DNA from 2 places in the Ramlibacter sp. G4-7 genome. Region 1 is predicted to be linked to the other one. Evidence: predicted binding sites of a transcription regulator. Region 1 holds the regulator's gene; the other holds the start of a gene.
The links. The regulator FNR, encoded in region 1, switches genes on or off when oxygen is low (the NO sensors DNR and NnrR bind a similar motif). The targets are predictions, from matches to a motif close to TTGATNNNNATCAA.

Region 1 (7,640 bases):
CCACGCGCTGGGAAGGCCGCACGATGATGGCGATCGGCGCGCAGGACCCGGTGCTCGGCGTGCCCGTGATGCAGGCGCTGCGCGCGCAGATCCGCAACTGTCCTGAGCCCTTGCTGCTGCCGCACGCCGGCCACTTCGTGCAGGAGCACGGCGAGCAGATCGCCCGCTCGGCGGTGGGATACTTCCGGGCGTGACGCAACGCATCTACATCTTTTCCCCCTCGAGCGCCGTGCGCAACAAGGCCGCCGTGCGGCGCGGCATCGCGCGCCTGAAGGCACTCGGACACGAGGTCGAACTCGACCCGTCCGTGTTCTCCACGCACATGCGCTTCGCCGGGGACGACGCCACGCGCCTGGGCGCCATCGAGCGTGCCACCGCCAGCGGCGCCGACATCGCCATCATCACCCGCGGAGGCTACGGCCTGACGCGCCTGCTGCCCGCCATCCCGTACAAGAAGGTCGCCAAGGCGATCGACCGGGGCATGAAATTCGTCGGCCTGAGCGATTTCACCGCCTTCCAGAACGCGGTGCTGGTCGAAACGGGCCGCGTGACCTGGTCGGGGCCGGCCGTGGGCGAGGACTTCGGCGTCGAGGCCGAACCCGACGAGATCATGCAGGCCTGCTTCGAGGACCTCGCGAGCGGGCAGGGCGAGGGAGCGGGCTGGCAGTTGCCGGCCGCCGAGGGCTTCGCGCGTCCGATGCAGGCCAAGGGGGTGCTGTGGGGCGGCAACCTGGCGATCGTCTCCGCGCTCGCCGGCACGCCCTGGCTTCCCCAGGTCAAGGGCGGCATCCTGTTCCTGGAGGATGTGCACGAGCATCCCTACCGCGTCGAGCGCATGCTGACGCAGCTCCTGTACACCGGCGTGCTGCAGAAGCAGAAGGCGATCGTGCTCGGACACTTCACCAACTGGGTGCCGGTGCCGCACGACAAGGGCTTCAAGCTCAAGACGGTGATCGACTGGCTGCGCACGCAGGTCAAGGCTCCCGTCCTGACCGGGCTGCCCTTCGGCCACGTGCCGACCAAGGTGTGCCTGCCGGTCGGTGCCGAGGTGACGCTCGCCGCGGAAGGGCGCGACGCCCTGCTGTTCTGGGGCCACGCGCACGCGCACTGAGGCATGAAAAAAGCGCGGCGATGCCGCGCTGGTCGTCGGGCGCCGGAGGCCCTCAGTTCATCAGGGGGCTGGGGCGCGAGGTCAGGCTGCCGGGAAGCAGGCCCTGGAACATGCGCGTCACGCGCTGCACCTGCTGGCGGGCCCCCATCTCACCGTGCACGGTCGCCAGGGTGGCGAGCAGGTCGCCGCGCAGGTACCAGAGCGCCTGGACGTCGCTGGCATAGCGCACCCGGCGCGTCACGTTGGCGAATTGCCGGCCGCCGGCTTGCGTGAGCAGCGCCAGCATCGCTTCGCGGATGTCCTCGGTGCCCGAATCGAGCACGGACTCGCTCGGATCCAGGGGGTTGCCCAGGAGGCCATAGATGCTTTGCCGCAGAGTGCCTTTGAACCAGCGCATGTTGTTCCCACCGACTTGTATTGGCCTGTGACCGGTCCTGCCAAAGGTATGCCGGGCGGCCGGGGCTGACAAGCCTGGCAAGGTGACGGACTTCACGGAAGGCCGCCGGGCAAGGCGACCTATTCGTAACCGAAGGTCAACAATACGACCTAAGCGTGCGTTTGCCTGGCGGGTGTCGGCTCAGGCCGGCGGCGGGTCGCTGCGGACGGCCAGGACGGGCACCGGCGCCATGCGCAGAACCTGCTCCGCCCCGCTTCCCAGCAGGACCCGGCTCACACCGCGGCGACCGTGGGTGCCGACGACCACCAGGTCGGCCTCCCAGGACCGCGCCTCCGCCGCGATGTCTTCGCCGATGCGCGCCCCCGGGGCGTCCAGCAACTTCGTGTCCGCGGGCACGCCGGCGGCCCGGGCGATCTCCAGGGCGTCGGCCAGCACCTTGGCGGCCCCCTTCTTGCCGACATCCAGCAAGTCCACCACCGGCCCGTAGCCGGTGCTGATGAAAGCCATCGGATCGAGCACGTGCACCAGCCGCACGCGGCCGCCGCCCTCGCGCGCCAGCTGCAAGCCGGCGACCAGGGCCTTGTTCGAGGTGTCGCTGCCGTCCACCGGCACGAGGATGCGCTTGTACATGGCTTGCCTTCCGTTCGCATTGAGATCCCCCATGGTGGGACGACGCAGCGCGCGACCGCTTGATGCGGATCAAGCCAGGCGGCTAGGACGATTCCTAGGGACCCTAGTCCCGCGCGCCGCGGCGATTCGGACTCCTCCGAGCCAGCGATTCAGCCGGCTCCGATGTCGCGAATCCGGCCGGATGCCCATAGTGCAGGCATGACCCCGAACGGCTGCATCAAGGTGTTCCTCGCCGACGATTCGCTGCAGATCCGCGAGCGCGTCAACGCGCTGCTCGGGGCGGCCGACATCGCCATCGTGGGCGAGGCCGCCACGCCGGAGAGCTGCATCGCCGGCATCCTGCGTTGCCACCCCGACGTCGTCGTGCTGGACGTGCAGCTGGAAGGCGGCAGCGGATTGCAGGTGCTCAAGGCCGTGCGCCTGGCGGACCCGCAGGTCGCCTTCGTCGTCTTCAGCAACAACTCCGCCCCGGCCTACCGCAAGCGCTACCTGGGCGAGGGCGCCGTGAGCTTCCTGGACAAGAGCACCGAATTCGACCAGCTGGCCCGTGCCGTGGAAACGGCAGGGCGGCACGCGGTCCATTGAACAAGCCAGAAGGAGGGAACATGACCACCGCCACCGCTTCCGTCGCCACCATCCACTTCATCGACCGGGCGCACGCCGGCGACGCCGCCTGCACGCCGGCGCCGCTGGTGACGCAGTGCTCCAGCTGCCACCTGAAGGACCTGTGCCTGCCCTGCGGCCTGACGGGCAGCGACGTCGAGCGGCTGGACGGCCTGAGGTTCGCGCGCCGCCGGATCAAGGAGGGCCAGGCGCTGTACCACGAGGGCGACCGTTTCCAGTGCATGTACGCGGTGCGCAGCGGCACCTTCAAGTCCACCCTGAACCTGAAGGACGGGCGCGAGCAGGTCACCGGCTTCCAGATGGCCGGCGAGCTGCTCGGGTTCGATGGCCTGGCCTCGGGCAAGCACGCCAGCAGCGCCGTGGCGCTGGAGGATGCCGAGATCTGCGCGATCCCCTACGCCCACCTGAGCGAACTGGCCGCCACCAGCGTCGACCTGCAGCACGTGATCTCCCGTCTCATGAGCCGCGAGATCGTGCGCGAGCACAGCCTGATGATGCTGCTCGGGTCGATGAACGCCGAAGAGCGCCTGGCCGCCTTCCTCCTCAACATCTCGCAACGGATGAAGGCCCGCGGCTACTCCGCGAGCGAATTCCACCTGCGCATGTCGCGGGCGGAGATCGGCAGCTACCTGGGCATGAAACTGGAGACCGTCAGCCGCACTTTCTCCGCCTTCGCCCAGCAGCGCCTGCTGGAAGTGGACAAGAAGCACGTGCGGATCACGGACCTGGCGGGCCTGCAGCGCGCGTTCGACCTGCGTGTCCAGTGATCGGGGCGGCCCCCTGGATGGCGCGGCACGGCGTAAGCTGTGCCGGTGCGCGCGCGGCCTTGCGCGCCACTCCTGCGAAGGAGGCCTGCCATGGCCACTGAAATTCCCGACCTGACCTGGCTCGACCCGCTGCGCCGCATCGGCCAGGATGAACTCGCGCTGATCTGCAGCATGAGCACGGCGCAGCTGGACGAACTGGTGGAATACGGCTCGCTGGTGCCGGCGATGGGGGGGCCCGGCAGCCGGGAGTACAGTGCTGCCTGCGTGCCCCCGCTGCTCGAGGCGGCGCGCCTGCACTCCCATTACGACCTGGACCTGTTCACCGTCAGCCTGCTCCTGGGCTATCTGCAGCGCATCGCGCAGCTGGAGCATCAATTGCGCGCGCTCAACGTGCACGTCCCGCACCCGCACACCCTGCCGCGTGAGGGGCCTACGCCCTGGCGCGAGCCGCACGCCTGACGCGCGCGTTTCAGGCGGACAGCTGCCCGCGGAGGGCTTCGGCCAGCAGCGGGGCCACCGCGATGGCATTGGTCGCGTGCGGCACCGTGTCGCAGCTGGCAATGCGCGCGATGCCGGCGCGGTGCAGCATGTCGACCCCCGGGGGATCGAGCAAGGCATGCACGCCCACGCACCAGGGCCGGGCCCAGCCCGCCTCCCGCAGCACCTTCGCCGCGGTCGCCATGGTGTGGCCGCTGGAGATGATGTCGTCCACCAGCACCGGGGTGCGACCGTCGTGCGCGGCGCCTTCGGGCAGCGTCACCTGCACGTCCCGGTCGCCGCGGCGGACCTTGCTCATGACGACGTGCGGCGCGCCCAGCCGGCGCGCCACGTCCGCGACCCACTGCTCGCTCTCGCTGTCGGGGCCGACCAGGATCGGCCGCTCCACTTCGCGCCGCACCCAGGCGGCGATCGCCGGCGCCGCGGCGACCACGCGGGTGGGAATCGTGTAGATCGCGTCCAGGCTGGGCAGGCGGTGCAGGTGCGGGTCGATGGTGAGCAGGAAATCGACCGTCGAGGACAGCAGTCGCGCGTAGCTGCGCGAGGTGATCGCCTCGCCCGCCCGGAAACGCTCGTCCTGCCGCATGTAGGGTAGGTAGGGCGCCACCAGGCCCAGCTCGCGCGCGCCCAGCTCCCGTGCGGCGTCGGCGGCGAACAGCAGCGGCAGCGTCTTGTCATCGGGCCGATCGAGGTGCGCCACCAGCAGCACGCGGCGGCCGTCGACGCCGGTGCGCAGCCGCACGACACCTTCGCCGTCGGGGAAGCGGTGCAGCTCGAGCGTGCTGGCGCCGCAATGCAGTTGCTGCGCGAGTGTTTCGGCCAGCCTTTCCGCGCCGGGCAGGGCCAGGATGATGGTGTCCATGCGTCGTCTCCGCGCGCCACCCTGGGTGGGCGGCGCCGCAGGCGCAAGGTTACGCCAGTTCGCGGAAGCGACCGGGGGCGCGGCCGAAGTCTGCAAGCACAAGCCGGGAAGCCTGCCTCGGCAGGCGGGGAATTGCGTTTTCACACGTCGCCTTCGCGCGCAGCGCCTATCGTTGCGTGATGAACAAGAAACCCTGGATGGCGCTGCTCGCGCTCGCCCTGTCGCTTCCCTTGCTTGCGCACTCCGCGGGCGCGCTCGGACCCGCCGCGCTGCAGGGCCGCCATGCCGCGCTGGCCCCGGAACTGGCGAGCAACGCCTTCGGCGGCCCGCTGGTGCTCAAGTCGGAGCAGGCCTCGCGCCGCGTCGACGGCGAGGTGTATGCGATCCTCGATCACCCGTTCCCCAAGGTCGCGGCCGCGCTGTCGGACCCGGGCCAGTGGTGCGAGATCCTGATCCTGCACCTGAACACCAAGTACTGCCGGCGCGTGCAGGAGCAGGCCGGCACGACCCTGGACGTGCGCATCGGCAAGAAGGACCCGCAGTCCCTCGAGTCCGCCTCGCGCCTGGCCTTCAGCTGGCGCCCCCCGGTCGTGAAGCCGGACTATGTCGCCGCGACGCTGGAGTCCGGCGACGGACCCTACGACACGCGGGACTACCGGCTGCTGGCCGAGGCGGTGCCGCTGGACTCCAATCGCACCTTCCTGCACATGGGCTATGCGCTCAGCCATGGCCTGGCCAGCGAGCTCGCCATCAAGGTGTATCTGGGCACCACGGGGCGGGACAAGGTGGGCTTCACGCGCCTGGATGCGTCGCGGTCGGATGACGACGCCTTCGTCGGCGGCATGCGGGGCGTCGTGGAGCGCAACACCATGCGCTACTACCTCGCCATCGATGCCTACCTGGATTCGCTGGCGGCGCCGCCGCAGCAGCAGCTCGAGCGGCGGCTGCAGGCCTGGTTCGAGGCGACCGAAAAGTACCCGCGCCAGCTGCACGAAGTCGAACGCGACGCCTACCTGCGCATGAAGCGCGGCGAGGTGGAGCGGCAGGCCGCGGCGCGCTGAGCGTCAGCGCCTGGGCGCGGGCCGCTCGTGCGCGGCCTGGCAGCCGGTGCAGAAGGCGGTGGCCGGCAGCGCCCGCAGGCGGCGCTCGTCGATGCGGTCGCCGCAATCCGCGCATTCCCCGTAGGTGCCGGCGTCCACCCGCCGCAGGGCGGCCGCGATCTGTTCGAGTTCGTCGGCCGCGTGGGCGCGCGTCACCTCGTCGACCACGGCCCGCGTGTCCTGCGCTGCCATGTCCTTGAAGTCGGTCACCTCGCCGGGGGCGTCCAGCGTGATGCCGGCGACGGCGGCCGCTTGCAGCAGCCCCTGCAGCTCGCTTGCCCGCTCGCGCAGACGCGCCGCGAATTGCTGGACCAGCAGGGGAGAGGAGGCGCTCGGGTTCATGGCGGGGCCCGGAGGACGATGCCGTTCATTTTGGTCCGTCGACGGGCGGCCGCCTTGATCTGGAGCAAACGGCTGCGTCTGCAAGCCGCCGTCCATCGTCGTGCCAGCGACGTTACACGGACCAGCACGGCGCCTTATCGCTGAGTGCCCGATGCAGCAACTTTCGTGTGCCCGCAAGCTCGGCGCGGTAAGAGGCCGTAAAGGCGCCGGCAGGGGCTGGGAAGCCACGCGTCGATCCCAAAAATGGGAGGCACGGACGGCGAGATGGTCTTGCCGCCGCGACCCGATCCAGTACACACGGAGGTGAATCATGAAAGTGAAATCCATGGCGGCCGTTCTCGGCCTCGGCGCAGTCCTTGCGACCGGCGCGTTCGCGCAGCAGTCCGGCCTCGTCAACGTCGATGTTCACAATGTCGCGAACAACATCGCCAAGAACATCAACGTGGACGTGAGCCAGATCCCGGTCACGGTGCAGGTCCCGATCGGCATCGCTGCCACCGTCTGCGGCGTGGGCGCGAACGTCCTCGGGCAGCAACGTAACAGCGGCACCGCGGCCTGCACGGCGAGCAGCACCTCGAGCGCCCTCGACCAACTGGTGCAACGACAGCTCAAGGGAGGCACGCAAGGCTGACCGCAGCCTCGCGCTTATCGACAAGGCCGCTCCACGAGCGGCCTTCGTGCGCGTCGGGGGAAGTTCAGCTGCGATCCGTCTCCCGCACGTCGCCGTCCTTGGCCATGGCGCGCTCGCCCATGCGCGGCATGCGGCCCGCCGCCGTGCTGCGGTTGGAGCTCCTGCGATCGGCGCGCCAGGGATCGTTCGTCGCCGCCGCCGACGCCTCTTCTTGCGTGTGGACGGCGACGCCTTTGAGGTACACCATCTTCCCGCCCAACCAACCGGACACCAGCAGCAGGGCGATCCCGACCAGCGACAGGCCCAGCGCCATGCCGGGCGAGGCGGAATCGCTCGCGCGCGTCCACGCATTCACCACGTAGAGCGTCACCACGACCAGGTTGATCGCCATGTGCGTCAGGACTGGATAGAGGTCCAGTCTGCGCCGGCCGTGGACCCGGCCGGGTAGGACGGAAGCCGACGAAGACTGGCTTGCCGACGGATGGGAAGCGGCCGGGAACGCCGGCCGGAGTCGCGGCGTCCATACCCTCGCAACCCACAAAGGAGTTCCCCATGCGCGCGCGCATCCTCGCAGCCGGGCTGATCGCCGGCTTCACCGCCTTCGGCCTGCATGCCCAGACCGGCCCCAGCGATCCGCAGATCGCCCACATCGTGGTCACGGCCAACCAGGTCGACATC
Region 2 (7,640 bases), on a different contig from region 1:
CGTCCCGGTGGCCATCGACGGCATGGTGATCCAGCCCGGCGACCTGGTGATCGGCGACGCCGACGGCCTGCTGTGCGTGCCCTTCGACGACGTCGAACAGGTGCTGGCTGCCTCCCGGGAGAAGGTCGCCCTGGAACAGAAGACGATCGAGAACATCCGCTCGGGCAAGCACGACACCTCCTGGGTCGACGCGCGCCTGAAGGCCCAGGGTTGCGATCCCACGTCGCGCTGACGATGACCGACCACAAACGCGTCGTCCGCACGGACCTCTGGATCAACCCCGCCTTCGACCGGCGGCTGAAGAACGAAGCCGGCGTCTCGGTTGCCGTCTTCCCCACCCGCGGCAACCCGGCCGCGGCATGGGACCTGCTGGCTGCCGCGAACGTGTACCACGTGTCCGCTGCCAAGGACGAACTGCCGCGCGAGTGGTTCGTGACCGCCGAGCTGCTGGCACGCTGCCCGCAGCTGCTGTGCGTCTCCTCCAGCGGCGCCGGCTACGACACGGTGGATGTCGCGGCCTGCACCGCCGCCGGCGTGCTGGTGGTCAACCAGGCGGGCGGCAACGCCGCGTCGGTGTCCGAGCACACGCTGGCCATGATGCTGTCGCTGTCGCGCCGCATGATCGAGTGCGACAAGCGCATGCGCCGCGAGACCGGCTTCGGCCGCGAAACGATCATGGGCCACGAGCTGCGCGGCCAGACGGTGGGCCTGGTCGGCATCGGCCACGTGGGCACCCGCGTGGCGGCCCTGGCGAAGGCCTTCGGCCTGGAGGTCATCGCCTGCGACCCGCTGCTGGCACCGGAAGAGATCGAGCGGCGTGGGGCGCGTGCCGTGAGCCTCGACGAGCTGCTGGCCGAAGCAGACATCGTGTCGCTGCACTGCCCGCGCGATGCCACGACGCTGAAGATGATCGATGCCCGCGCCTTTGCGCGCATGAAGCAGGGCGCCATCTTCATCACGACCGCGCGCGGCGGCATCCACGACGAGCAGGCCCTGGTGGAGGCGCTGCGCTCCGGCCACCTCGCCGGCGCCGGCGTGGACGTGTGGGACCGCGAACCGCCGCCGCTGGACCACCCGCTGCTGGCGATGGAGAACGTCTACGCCACCTTCCACACCGCGGGCGTGACGCACGAGTGCCGCCGCGACGTGGCCGCCATGTCGGCCGAGCAGATCGCGCAGGTGCTACAGGGCGGCCGTCCGCCGCGGCTGGTCAACCCCGAGGTGTGGCCCGCCTACGAACAGAGACGCGCGCGCATCCTGCGCTGAGTGCTCGCAAGACCCAAGGAGACGAAGAGATGAAGTTCATTCCCACCGTGCTGCGCCGGCTGCTGCCTGGCCTGGTGCTTGGCGCCGTCGCGGCCGTCGCGCACGCGGCCTACCCCGAGCAGCCGATCAAGATGATCGTGGCCTACGCCCCCGGCGGCGGCACCGACATCACCGCGCGGCTGATCGCGCCCTACATCGCCAAGTACCTGGGCAACAACGCCTCGGTCGTGGTGCTGAACCGGCCGGGCGCCGGCGGCGGCATCGGCTTCTCCGAGGTGGCCAATGCGCCGGCCGACGGCTACACCATCGGCTTCATCAACACGCCCAACGTGCTGACGATCCCCATCGAGCGCAAGGCGACGTACCACTGGAGCGGCTTCGACCTGCTGGGCAACGTGATCGACGATCCGGGCAACTTCTCGGTGCACGCCGACACGCCGGTGAAGAACCTGGCGGAGCTGGTCGCGTATGCCAAGGCCAATCCGGGCAAGGTGAGCTACGGCACGACGGGCATCGGCTCCGACGACCACCTCGCCGCGATGATGTTCGAGCGCGCCGCCGGCGTGAAGCTGACGCACGTGCCGTTCAAGGGCGCGGCCGAAGTGCACCAGGGGGTGGTGGGCAAGCAGATCTACATGGCGTCCATGAACATCGGCGAGGCGCTGCAGTACGAAAAGGGCGGCTCGCCCATGCGCAACCTGGGCCAGATGAGCACCTCGCGCACGACGCTGGCCCCCGGCCTGCAGACGTTCAAGGAACAGGGCTACGACATCGTGATGGCATCCCTGCGCGGGATCGCCGCGCCCAAGGGGCTGCCGCCTGCGGTGAAGGAGCAGCTGGTGAAGGCCGTGGAGAAGGCCGCCGCCGATCCGGAGTTCCAGGCCAAGGCGGCCGGCTACTTCGCGCCGCTGCGCTACATGCCGCCGGCCAAGTACGAGGCGGAGCTGAAGGAAGCGGAAGCCGGCTTCAAGCAGCTGTGGAAAGAGATGCCCTGGAGCGAGACCGCGACCAAGTGAGCGACGCGTGCGCGGTGGGGTTCGCCGCTGCGCTGGCGCACCGCCACGCTACAAGACGAACCACGCTTCGTAGGGTGGCGCGGCGACGCCGCGGCCGGTGAGCGAACGCGAACCCCACCGTCTTGCGTTCACTTCAACGCCGCGATCGACCCGCCCGCCTTCTCGATCTTCCTGCGCGCCTCCTCGGCATCGACGCCGAAGCGCTTCATGACGATGGCGGTCTTCACGTGGCCACCGGAGGCGTCCAGCAGGCGCTCGGCCTCCGCCCGGTCCACGCCCAGCGTCTCCACCAGGATGCGCTCGCCGCGGTCCTGCAGCTTCTGGCAGGTGACCTGCAGGTCCACCATCAGGTTGCCGTAGACCTTGCCCATGCGCACCATCGCGCCGGTGCTCAACATGTTCAGCACCATCTTGGTCGCCGTCCCCGCCTTCATGCGGGTGGATCCGGTGACCACCTCGGGTCCCACCAGCGGCGCGATGACCACGTCGTGCGTCTGCAGCAGCTCCTCGGACGGATAGGTGCACAGCAGGAAACCGGTCCGCGCACCGCGCTCGCGCGCACGCTGCAAGGCGCCGTGCACATAGGGCGTCGTGCCCGAGGCGGCGATGCCCAGCACGAAGTCCTTCGCGTCCACGTTGCGTTCGTCCATGGCGGCGGCGCCGTCGCCGGGATGGTCCTCGGCGCCCTCCTGCGCGCGCAGCAAGGCCTCGTAGCCGCCGGCCATGACCCCTTGCACCATGTCGGGGTCGGTGCGGTACGTGGGCGGCATCTCCGAGGCGTCCAGCACGCCCAGGCGGCCGGAGGTGCCCGCGCCGACATAGATCAGGCGGCCGCCCTGCTGGAAGCAGTCCACGACGAGGTCGATGGCCCGCGCGATCTGCACGCGCTCGTCGCTGACCGCGGCGGCGCACAGCCGGTCCTCGGCGTTGACCAGGTCGACGATCTCCAGCGAGGACAGCTGGTCGATCCGCGTGCTGCGCGGATTGCGCTGCTCCGTCAGGCGCGCGTCCAGCGGGGGCTCGGGGAGTGGGGGGGACGTCTTGGGATTCGCGTCCATGGTTTGGCTGGCAGGCTCCTGCTTCACGTCAGGCATGCGATGGTCCCATGGTAGAGGTGAACCAATGGTCCTGCGGCCAGGAGGGCTTGCCTGTAGGAATCGCGTGCGTTCGAGTGTGGTATCCCAGCCGCAAAGCCGCGCCAGCACGCCCAGCCGTGCGGGGCGCCGGGCTTGATCCAGCGCAAACCGCCAGCGGCCGGGCAGTGGCCAGATCGCGGCATGCAGCTCCAGTTCCTGGGTGCCACCGGCACCGTCACCGGCTCCAAGTACCTGCTGCGCGGCCGCGACGGCGCCGTGCTCGTCGACTGCGGCCTGTTCCAGGGCTACAAGCAGCTGCGCCTGCGCAACTGGGAGCCGCTGCCGGTGCAGGCGCGGGACATTTCGGCCGTGGTGCTCACCCACGCGCACATCGACCACAGCGGCTACCTGCCCTTGCTCGTGAAGCAGGGCTTTCGCGGGGCGATCTTCTGCAGCGCGGCCACGCGGGACCTCTGCCGCATCCTGCTGCCGGACAGCGGCTGGCTGCAGGAAGAGGAAGCGGATTTCGCCAACCGCCACCACACGAGCAAGCACGCACCCGCCCTGCCCCTGTACACGCGCGCGGACGCGGTGCACTGCCTGGAGCGCTTCGAGCCCATGCCCTGGCACGAGGACTTCCGGCCGACGCCCTGGCTCACCGCGCGCCTGTCCCATGCCGGCCACATGCCTGGCGCGTCGGTGGTGCGCATCACGGACGGCGCCCGCTCCATCGTCTTCTCGGGCGACCTGGGGCGCAGCGACGACCCGGTGCTGCACGCGCCCGAGCCGATGCCGCAGGGCGACTATGCGGTCGTCGAGTCCACCTACGGCGACCGGCTGCATTCCCGGGTCGACCCGTTCGAGCAGCTCGCGGAGGTGATCAACCGGACCGCCGCGCGGGGCGGCACGCTGGTGATCCCGGCGTTCGCCATCGGGCGGGCGCAGACCATGCTGCACGGCATCCAGGTGCTCAAGAAGCACAAGCGCATCCACCACCTGCCCGTCTACCTGAACAGCCCCATGGCCACCGACGCGCTGGAGGTGTACCGCCGCCACCGGGCGGAGCTGCGCATCTCGGCCCAGGAATGCGATGCGATCTGCCACGGCGCGCAGATCGTGCGCACGCCGGAGGAGTCGCGCGAACTCAATGCGCGCAAGGGGCCGATGGTCATCATCGCCGGCAGCGGCATGGCCACGGGCGGGCGCGTGGTGCACCACATCGAGCGCTTCGCGCCGGACAAGCGCAACACGATCCTGCTGGCCGGCTTCCAGGCCGGTGGCACGCGCGGTGCGTCGCTGGCCGCCGGCGCGCCCACGGTGCGCATCCACGGCCAGGACGTGCCGGTGCGCGCGGAAGTCGCCCGCATCGACGCCCTGTCGGCCCATGCGGACGCGGGGGAGATCGAGGCCTGGCTGCGCACGGCGCCCTCGGCCCCGCGCCGCATCTTCGTTACGCATGGCGAACCCGCCGCCGCCGACGCGCTGCGCCAGCGCATCGAACGCAAGCTGCGGTGGAACGTGACGGTGCCGGATTATCTGCAGGTGGTGGGGCTGGAATGACGACGTGGGTTTTGCAGGGTGGCCCACCGACCACCCCTCACCCCACGCGCCCCGCCCCCTAGCGCACAGCCGCCCACAACAGCGACACCCCCGAGCACAGCATCAGCCCGTCGATCAGCGACCGGTACGCCGACGGCGAGATCTTCAGCACGACGAAGCGTCCGATGAAGGACCCGGCCATGAGCGTCGCGCCGACGCCCAGCCCTTGCACCACCACCTCGATCGGCAAGGCACCGAAGACCTGGAAGGTGGCGACCTTGGCCGCGTACATGCCGATGGAACCGGCCGCCTCCGTCCCGAGGAACGCACCGCGTTCCAGCCCGTAGAAGGTGAACAGCGGCACGGTGATCGGCCCGGTCGACACCACCAGTCCGGTCAGCACGCCGATCGGTCCGCCCAGCAGCAGCAGGTGCGTGCGCGAGAGCTTGAACTCGTGCCGGTGCAGCCAGCGCCGCGCCGGGATCAGCGAGAGGAAGAACACGCCCAGCGCCGTCTCGGCCACGCCCGGCGGGATCGCCAGCAGCAGGCGCGCCCCGATCATGGCGCCAGGAACGGCCGTGGTGCAGTAGGCAGCGACGGCCCGCCAGTCGATGTCGCGGCGCCAGGCCAGCACCCGCCCCAGGTTGCCCATGATGGCCGCGATGGCCATGATCGGCACCGCCTGCCGCGGCCCGAACATCACGACCAGGATGGGCATCAGCACCAGCGAGGAGCCGGTGCCGACGATGCCGCCCAGCGTGCCGGCGAACAGCCCCGCGACGAGGACCAGCAGCAGGTCCAAAGGCTAGCGGTCCCCGTCCCAGACGTTGGCCCGCTCGGCGAAGTCGCTGCGCTGCGGCCGCACGACGCAGAAGCGCTGCCCGGTGGGCGACTCCATGACCCACCAGCGCTTGACGAACTGCAGCCGCTTCGCCCCCAGCTTCTCCAGGCGCGACACTTCCGCCTCGAGGTCGTCGGTCTCGATGTCGATGTGCACGCGGCTCGGGTGCGACACGGCCTGCACCAGCATCGTGGGCTGGTCGGGCGGCGTGTCGAACAGGCGGTACTGCGCGTCGCCGGGATCGGACAGTTCGCGCACCGGCCAGCCCAGCGCCTGGGACCAGAAGGCGGCGGCCGCGGCCACGTCCTGCGTCTGGCAGTCGATGACGATGGTCCCCAGGCGGCTCTTGTGCATCGTTGCTCAGCCCGGGATCTCGGGCTCCACCAGCTTGGCCAGTTGCATCAGCGACTCCTGCCAGCCGAGGTAACAGGCCTCGGGCGGAATGACCGCCGGGATGCCTTCCTGCGTGACCTGCATCTCGGTGCCCACCGAGACCTTCGTGAGCACCACCGTGGTGGTCATCTCGCCGGGAAGGTTCTTGTCGTCGAACACGCTCGTGTAGCGCAGCTTCTGGCCGGGCACCAGCTCGAGGTACTTGCCGCCGAAGGAGTGGGCGTTCCTGGTGCCGAAGTTGGTGAAGTGCATGCGCCACTCGCCTCCCACCTCGGCATCCATGCGGTGCACCTTGCCGGTGAAGCCGTGGGGCGGCAGCCACTTGGCCATGGCATCGGGATCGAGGAAGGCGCGGTAGACGCGCTCCGGCGGGGCACGCAGGACGCGGTGCAGGCGGACGGTGCTGGTGTTGGTGCTGGGCATGGTGCTTCCTGTTGGACAGAGGATGGCCCTCTGCATGCACGACGAAGGACTATGGCGGAAATCGACTGGGGCCCGCGCGGGAAAACCCTAGAGCTGGTCGCGGCGCAAGCGCATCAGCAAGGCCGGGCCGTCGGGGGTCTTCACGATGCCGGCATCGCGAAAGCCGGCGGCGCGGTAGCACCGGATGGCACGCTCGTTGCCGGGCTGCGGATCGGTCTGCACGACGGTCACCGCCGGGTCGGCGAAGACCTGCTCCAGGAAGGCGCGGATCATGGCGCGGCCCAGGCCCTGGCCCAGGCGTGTGCCGTCGGCGAGGAACTGGTCGATGCCGCGGGCACCGGGATCGGTTTCATCCGGCCACCAGCCCGCGCCCGAGTGCATGACCGAGTAGCACTGGATGAAGCCGATCCGCTCGCCTTCGTGCCACGCCATGCAGGCCTGGGCGGCGTCCGCCTCGGGGCCGAAGTAGTCGGCGCGCAGTTCGTCCACGGTGGGCGTGGGCTGCCACCACGCGGCGACGTGCGCGCGTTGCAGCCAGGCGTGCAGCAGCGCGAGGTCGGCTTCCCGCAAGGGCTCGAAACGCAAGCCCGGCTCCGGCATGGCTACTTCGCCGCCCGCATCGCCTTGAGTTCCTTCGTCATCCAGGTCCTGCTTTCCATCGGCGCTTCGTTGCCGCAGCGGACCTGGTAGGGCTTGCCCGACATGCTGCTCTGCGAGGCGGCGCGGTCGATGAACTGCTCGGTGGTCTGCACCAGGTTGCGGTCCTCCAAGTACTGCAGCTTGCGCATCAGGTGCGTGCGCGCCTCGGCTCCCCCGTGCCAGGAGCCGTTGCGGGCAAAGCTGCAGCCGGAGGCCTGCAGCCGCGCGAGCAGCGCATCGATTTCGGGACGTGCAGGCGATGGCGCGGCCAGGCACGCGACGGCCCAGAACGTGATCAGTGTTGCGGCGATGCGTTTCATGCTTGTGGCCATCGTACCGAAAGTGGCAAGCGCTGCCGGCCTGGAGAACGTGCGCTTGCACGGTGAGCCCGGCTTTGCGCTTCCCTAGGGGTGCAAGACCTTGCGGATGTGGCCCTGGAGCTGCTCG

Region 2: a site for FNR is predicted at 3,512-3,525, ahead of AC3EGR_RS09410 (MBL fold metallo-hydrolase RNA specificity domain-containing protein). Genes of this name have one in related genera too.

The regions. Positions count from the first base shown of each region.
Region 1 is NZ_JBYNTT010000002.1:306,253-313,892, forward strand. Features, by position in the region: gene tadA (tRNA adenosine(34) deaminase TadA) at 1-194, shown strand, start outside; gene AC3EGR_RS04410 (LD-carboxypeptidase) at 191-1,111, shown strand; gene AC3EGR_RS04415 (hypothetical protein) at 1,164-1,508, opposite strand; gene AC3EGR_RS04420 (universal stress protein) at 1,689-2,138, opposite strand; gene AC3EGR_RS04425 (response regulator) at 2,337-2,723, shown strand; gene fnr (fumarate/nitrate reduction transcriptional regulator Fnr) at 2,744-3,529, shown strand; gene AC3EGR_RS04435 (chaperone modulator CbpM) at 3,620-3,988, shown strand; gene AC3EGR_RS04440 (ribose-phosphate pyrophosphokinase) at 3,999-4,889, opposite strand; gene AC3EGR_RS04445 (hypothetical protein) at 5,069-5,950, shown strand; gene AC3EGR_RS04450 (TraR/DksA family transcriptional regulator) at 5,954-6,331, opposite strand; gene AC3EGR_RS04455 (hypothetical protein) at 6,642-6,962, shown strand; gene AC3EGR_RS04460 (DUF2231 domain-containing protein) at 7,027-7,353, opposite strand; gene AC3EGR_RS04465 (DUF4142 domain-containing protein) at 7,515-7,640, shown strand, end outside.
Region 2 is NZ_JBYNTT010000005.1:230,056-237,695, reverse strand. Features, by position in the region: gene AC3EGR_RS09430 (RraA family protein) at 1-232, shown strand, start outside; gene AC3EGR_RS09425 (hydroxyacid dehydrogenase) at 235-1,266, shown strand; gene AC3EGR_RS09420 (tripartite tricarboxylate transporter substrate binding protein) at 1,296-2,282, shown strand; gene murQ (N-acetylmuramic acid 6-phosphate etherase) at 2,411-3,340, opposite strand; gene AC3EGR_RS09410 (MBL fold metallo-hydrolase RNA specificity domain-containing protein) at 3,560-4,918, shown strand; gene AC3EGR_RS09405 (sulfite exporter TauE/SafE family protein) at 4,977-5,699, opposite strand; gene AC3EGR_RS09400 (VOC family protein) at 5,703-6,092, opposite strand; gene AC3EGR_RS09395 (SRPBCC family protein) at 6,099-6,554, opposite strand; gene AC3EGR_RS09390 (GNAT family N-acetyltransferase) at 6,642-7,154, opposite strand; gene AC3EGR_RS09385 (YfeK family protein) at 7,157-7,513, opposite strand; gene AC3EGR_RS09380 (MarR family winged helix-turn-helix transcriptional regulator) at 7,598-7,640, opposite strand, start outside.